DNA from 2 places in the Shewanella sp. KJ2020 genome. Region 1 is predicted to be linked to the other one. Evidence: predicted binding sites of a transcription regulator. Region 1 holds the regulator's gene; the other holds the start of a gene.
The links. The regulator sigma-54, encoded in region 1, starts transcription at its own class of promoters, with help from an activator protein. The targets are predictions, from matches to a motif close to GTTGGCACGNNNNTNGNNT.
Positions count from the first base shown of each region.

Region 2: a site for sigma-54 is predicted at 1,085-1,103, ahead of MJO46_RS16315 (nitric-oxide reductase large subunit). Genes of this name have one in related genera too.

Region 1 is NZ_JAKUKD010000014.1:14,570-18,023, forward strand. Features, by position in the region: gene lptA (lipopolysaccharide transport periplasmic protein LptA) at 1-356, shown strand, start outside; gene lptB (LPS export ABC transporter ATP-binding protein) at 353-1,084, shown strand; gene MJO46_RS08755 (RNA polymerase factor sigma-54) at 1,192-2,667, shown strand; gene hpf (ribosome hibernation promoting factor) at 2,696-2,983, shown strand; gene ptsN (PTS IIA-like nitrogen regulatory protein PtsN) at 2,986-3,429, shown strand; gene rapZ (RNase adapter RapZ) at 3,426-3,454, shown strand, end outside.
Region 2 is NZ_JAKUKD010000030.1:218,798-222,251, reverse strand. Features, by position in the region: gene MJO46_RS16320 (potassium/proton antiporter) at 1-517, opposite strand, end outside; gene MJO46_RS16315 (nitric-oxide reductase large subunit) at 1,148-3,433, shown strand.

The sequences.
Region 1 (3,454 bases):
CATTTTCGGCAGAGGGTGAAAACAGTAAAATTTTGGTGGCTACGGGTAATCCTGCAACTTATACCCAAATTTTAGACGATGGTCGCCCCGCCTCCGCCAGCGCGAAAGAAATTCGCTACGAAATGGCGACTCGCACCCTAACGCTGACGGGTTCTGCTTCCCTAGATCAAGCGGGTAGCCAAGTGACGGGAAATCTCATCCGTTACAACATCACCCAGCAAAAACTGATCGCCGAAAGCACGGGCAGCGGCAATGATCGAGTGATCACTATCATCCAGCCCGAAAGCTATCAAGATGATGCCAAGCCAGAAACCCCGGCGGATAAACCTGTGAAGAAACAGCAGGATTCTAAATGACCCAGATCACCCTAAGAGCACAAAATCTGGCGAAGAGCTATAAGAGCCGCCAAGTCGTTAAGGATGTCAGCCTAACGGTCAAAACGGGTCAGGTCGTTGGCCTACTCGGCCCGAATGGTGCCGGCAAAACAACCACTTTCTACATGGTTGTCGGGCTAGTTAAAAGCGATAAGGGCCATATCTTTATCGACGATGACGATTTAACCGCCGACCCAATGCACCTGCGTGCCCGTAAAGGGATTGGTTACCTGCCACAGGAAGCCAGCATCTTTCGTAAACTCACAGTGCACGACAATATCATGGCGGTACTGCAAACCCGTAAAGAGCTAAAAGCTGAGCAGCGCGAGGAAGAATTGGAACACTTGCTCGAAGAGTTCCATATCACCCATATTCGCGATAGCCAGGGCATGTCCTTATCGGGCGGCGAACGTCGCCGCGTCGAAATTGCCCGCGCATTAGCCGCCAACCCTAAGTTTATTTTGCTCGATGAACCCTTTGCCGGCGTAGACCCTATTTCAGTTATCGATATTAAAAAAATTATCGAGCAACTTAAGAGCCGTGGGCTGGGTGTCTTGATCACCGACCACAATGTGCGCGAAACATTAGATGTATGTGAACATGCCTATATCGTGAGTCACGGAAACCTGATCGCCGAAGGCACACCCGCAGAGATCTTAGACAATCAGCAAGTTAGGGCTGTGTACTTAGGTGAACAATTCAGGCTATAGTTACTGAAATGGAGCCAATGACCATTAAATTTAACATCATCCGGCTCCCTTCATAATGATAACAAGCGACCTCATTCTAAAATAATAACCTAGGGATCAGCGGTAACATGAAAGCGTCACTCCAGCTCAAACTGGGTCAACAGTTAACTATGACGCCACAATTACAGCAGGCCATTCGTCTGTTGCAACTGTCGTCATTAGAACTGCAGCAAGAGATCCAGCAAGCCTTAGACTCTAATCCCCTTCTCGAGCTGGAAGAGGAACAATTTGACGCACCTAGCGAACGCAACCAGACCCTAGCCGATACCGATTTCAGCGAGTCCAGCACTCTGCCGCCCGAACAGGATAGCTCCACGGTCGACACGGCGGAATCTTTGACTAAAGAATCTATGCCGGACGAACTCCCCATGGATACCACTTGGGATGAAGTCTTTACCGCTTCACCGAACTCGGGTCCAGGTGGCAGTCGTGAAGACGATATGCCCTTCCAAGGTGAAACCAGCGAAGGCCTATACGAACATTTAGAATGGCAAAAGAACCTCACGCCCTTTTCTGAAACCGATTTAGCGATCGCCACCGCCATTATTGATGCCATCGACGATCAAGGTTATCTCACCCAAAGCACCGAAGATATTCTCGAAGCCATGGGCAATCCAGAAATTGAACTAGATGAAGTAGAGGCCGTGCTTAAACGCATTCAACACTTCGACCCCGTTGGCGTGGCCGCGAGGGATTTAAGCGAATGTCTGCTTATCCAGCTATCCCATTTTTCGCCCGATACACCGCATCTCGAAAATGCCCGCATGTTGATCAGAGATCATTTAGATCTGATCGCCGCCCGTGATTTTAGACTGTTAATGCGTAAGACAAGACTCAAAGAAGATGAATTAAGGGACGGCATTGCCCTGATCCAGACGCTCAACCCTCGTCCGGGTTTATTGATCACCCCAGTGGATGAAGAATATGTCATCCCCGATGTGTCAGTATCAAAGAAAAATGGCCGTTGGGTGGTGGAGCTAAACCCAGACTGCATGCCAAAAATCAATGTCAATCAGCAATATGCAGCTATGGCACGCAGCACTAAGAGCCAAGCCGATAGCCAGTTTATCCGCGGCCATCTGCAAGAGGCTAAATGGTTTATCAAGAGCTTAGAGAGCCGTAACGAGACCCTGCTCAAGGTGGCGAACTGTATCGTCCAATATCAGCAAGGTTTCTTCGAATACGGTGAAGAAGCGATGAAGCCAATGGTACTCAATGATATTGCCGAAGCCGTTGAAATGCATGAGTCCACCATTTCTCGGGTGACCACCCAAAAATACATGCATACCCCTAAGGGACTTTTTGAACTAAAATACTTCTTCTCAAGCCATGTCGGGACTGACGATGGCGGCGAGTGCTCATCCACCGCAATCAGGGCCTTCATCAAGAAACTGGTTGCCGCGGAAAACCAGAAAAAACCATTAAGCGACAGCAAGATGGCACAACTTCTGGCAGAACAGGGGATAAACGTAGCCCGCAGAACCATTGCGAAGTATCGAGAAGCTATGCTTATTCCCCCTTCTAATCAGCGTAAAAGTTTATAGCCTACAGTGGATATCGGAGGACGTTTCTATGCAAATAAACCTAAGTGGACACCATATAGAGATTACTGAATCGTTACGGGCATATGTAGAGGAAAAGTTTTCAAAACTTGAACGTCATTTCGAACAGATCAATAATGTGCACGTTGTGCTCAATGTTGAGAAAATGCAACAAATTGCCGAAGCGAGAATTAACCTCACCGGTGGTGAAGTTTTTGCAACTTCAGAGCATGCAGACATGTATGCTGCCATAGACGTCCTGATAGACAAACTTGACCGTCAGGTTATTAAACACAAAGAGAAGTTAACAAAACACTAACCATGGAACTTTGTACCATACTGCGGCCGGAGTGCACTACCTGCGCCACTCCGGGCAGTAAGAAAAAGGTACTGGAACTCATCAGTGACTTAGCCGCTGCCCAGTACCCTACCCTCTCATCTCAAGAGATATTCGAAAGCCTTGTGGCGCGCGAAAAGATGGGGAGCACAGGTATAGGTAACGGTATCGCCATTCCACATGGTCGATTAACCGATATAACACAACCCATTGCGATACTCGTAAAATGTGAGGAGCCGATAGCCTTCGATGCTATCGATAAGCAACCTGTCGATATTTTATTTGCATTGCTCGTACCTGCGGATCAATGTCAGCAGCATTTAAGCACTTTGTCCTGTATGGCCGAAAAGCTCAGCGACAAACAAGTATTGAAACAATTGCGCAAGACGCATGATGAAACGGAACTCTATCAGGTAATCACTGGATGAAACTGGTCATAGTGTCAGGGCGCTC
Region 2 (3,454 bases), on a different contig from region 1:
TCAGAGTGACAGTTAGGAACACCGCCATGGGATCGTTACTACCGGATTCGATTTCCAGTGTCGCACCAACCCGCTCGTTGAGACTGCGCCCCTTAAGTAAAGAGAATACCGCTGCGGCATCGGTTGAGCCGACAATGGCCCCCACCAGCAAACCTTGCAACCAGTGTAAATCGAACAGCCATGCGGCCATGATGCCAGTGATACTGGTGGTAATAGCAACACCAAAGGTCGCCAGGGATAATGCGGGCCACAGGGCCACCCTAAAGCTGGCAACCCGTGTACGCATACCACCGTCGAGTAAAATAATCGCTAACGCTAAGTTACTGACAAGATAGGCGGTCGAATAATCATCGAACAGGATCCCACCCGGGCCATCTTCACCGGCCAAAATACCTACCGCGAGGAAAATCAATAAAATAGGGATGCCGAGGCGGGAAGACATAGGGCTGAGCAAAACACTCACTGCAGTAAGTAAGGCACCGATCAGAAAAAAACTATTGATGGAATCTGCATCCACACATGCCTCCTTAAATACCGCTTATTTAGCTATACGATAGACAAATCACCGAGGTTAAAAATGACTCAACTGACAATTTTTGTGATTTTATATTAGCACAAACAATACAAAATATTGGAGCGTTAAATATTAAATTTCAATCATCTACGCTTAAACACTATCAATCACAACTTTGGATTAACTTTCGCATAAAAAACCATAAAAAACCATAAAAAACTTAAAAGTCATCAAGCCTATCAACTTGTGACATTATCAATGAAAACTATAAAATTATCATTTACTTATAAAAAATCACCCCACGTAAACCCAGCGCTTTTAACTGAAATGACAATAGTAACCATCTAAAAATGCGCTTTATGGCTTAAATGCTATCTTTAAGCCTGTTATACCCCGCAATATTTTGAAAGTGCTGGGTCAACTGGCTAGATTGATTGTTTTATCGACATTTATTTATTCAGCATTGTCATAAAAACAATCAATGTCATTTAAACAATGAATAACAGTATCAAAAAGACAATTAAATTCGACATCAAATAAAAATATTCCTTTATTTTCAACGACAAAAAACTTGGCACGTTTTGCGCAATAACCAACAAAAGGTATCAAAATGACGTTGCATTAAGGGGACTTATGAGCAAACAAAAACTCACCGCCATCGCACTATTATTAGTGTTGATAGCTTCATTTACTGTACTACTGAGCATAGGCAGTGAAATTTATCGGGAAAAACCACCCATACCCACAGCCTTTATCGATGTGAATGGCCAAGTTATTTTTAGCGAAAATGATATAGAACAGGGCCAATTAGTATGGCGCTCAATGGGTGGCCATCAACTCGGCTCAGTTTGGGGGCACGGCTCCTATGTTGCGCCCGATTGGACAGCAGACTGGTTACACAGGGAAGCCGAGGCTTGGCTCGATCTGCGCGCCGAGCAGCAATACCAGACGCCATTTGCCCAATTAAACTCCCAAGAAAAAGCAGGCCTTGAGCAAGCATTAAGGGATGATTTACGCCATAACAGCGTCGAACAACAGGCCGATGGCACTAGCCTGATTAAACTATCCTCCATACGGGTAGAAGCGATCAACAGGGTTACTCAACATTATTTATCCTTGTTTGGTGATGACCCGAAACTCAGTTCACTGCGCGAACAATACGCCATGAAAGAGGGCACAGTGCCCGATCTTGCCCGCCGTGAACAACTTAATGCTTTCCTCTTTTGGGGTGCTTGGGCTGCAATCACTGAACGCCCTGATGCCTCCTACACTTACACCAATAATTGGCCCTTCGATCCCCAACTGGGCAATACTCCCACCTCGGATAATATTGTCTGGTCGATCCTCAGTATCGTGACCCTGATAGCGGGTATTGGCGGATTGCTCTGGCACCATGCCAGCGGTAAGCATGAAAGTCTGCCGAAACCATCGGAACAAGATCCGCTGTTTTTTACTAAACCTACCGCCTCACAAAAGGCCGTCGGGAAATACTTCATCACAGCGATAGGTCTCTTTTTACTGCAAATTTTACTCGGGGGCATTACCGCTCACTATGCTGTGGAAGGCCAAGAGTTTTACGGTTTCCCCCTTGCTGAGATACTTCCCTACTCAGTGACTCGTACCTGGCACACCCAATTAGCAGTATTTTGGATTGCCACGGCTTGGTTAGGCACAGGTCTATATATTGCCCCCGCGTTATCGGGCTATGAACCTAAATACCAACGTCTAGGCGTTAACGTACTTTGGGTTGCCTTAGTGGTCGTAGTGCTAGGTTCAATGGCCGGCGAATGGATTGGGGTGCAGCAGTATTTTGACCTCGATATGAACTTCCTCTTTGGTCATCAAGGGTATGAATACATAGACCTAGGCCGAGTATGGCAAATCCTGCTCCTCGCTGGCCTACTGATCTGGCTCGCTTTAGTCACTGCAGCCATTAAACCCGCCCTCAAGGTGCAAGGCGAAATGCGCCCTGTTATTTGGGTACTCTATGCCTCCTGTGTTGCCATTGGTTTGTTCTATGGTGCTGGCCTCTTTATGGGCAAACACTCCAATTTAGCCATCGCCGAATACTGGCGTTGGTGGGTTGTACACTTATGGGTTGAAGGCTTCTTCGAAACCTTTGCAACCGCAGTCATTGCACTGATGTTAGTTCGCTTAGGCTTGATCCGCGGCCGCAGCGCCAACGGTGCGGTGTTGTTTACAACAGTGATCTTCTTAACGGGTGGCTTAATCGGCACCTTACACCACCTCTATTTTACCGGCACTCCAACCTCGGTTATCGCCTGGGGCGCAATTTTCTCGGCCTTAGAAGTCGTGCCTTTAGCCATCATAGGTTTTGAGGCAATGGAAACCTATCGCTTGCGTAAAGCCAGTCCATGGATGCAAAGATACCACTGGGCCATTATGTTCTTTGTGGCCACCGCATTTTGGAACTTAATCGGTGCTGGCGTACTAGGATTCCTTATTAATCCACCTATCGCCCTTTATTACATACAAGGCTTAAACACCACAGCAACCCACGCTCATGCAGCATTTATGGGAGTATATGGAATGCTAGGCATAGGCCTAATGCTCTTCTGCCTACGCGGCCTCACGGGCAATATGCAGTGGAACAATAAAATGCTTAAAGGAGCCTTCTGGAGTCTGAATATTGGACTGGCTGCCATGGTGTTTATGTCATTGTTCCCCGTTGGTATTACACAATTTTTTGCCGTCATCGACCATGGTTATTGGTATGCCCGTTCGCCTGAGGTCATTCATAGCCCACTGGTTGAACGACTGGTATGGATGCGTATGTTTGGGGATGTGATCTTCAGTGTTGGTGGTCTATTGATGGGAGCCTTCTTGGTCGATTTGATCAAAAAGGCCCTAAATAAATCACCCAAGCTTCAGGAAGAAGTATTGCAACCCAATAACTAAATACGTTCGACTAAAACCATT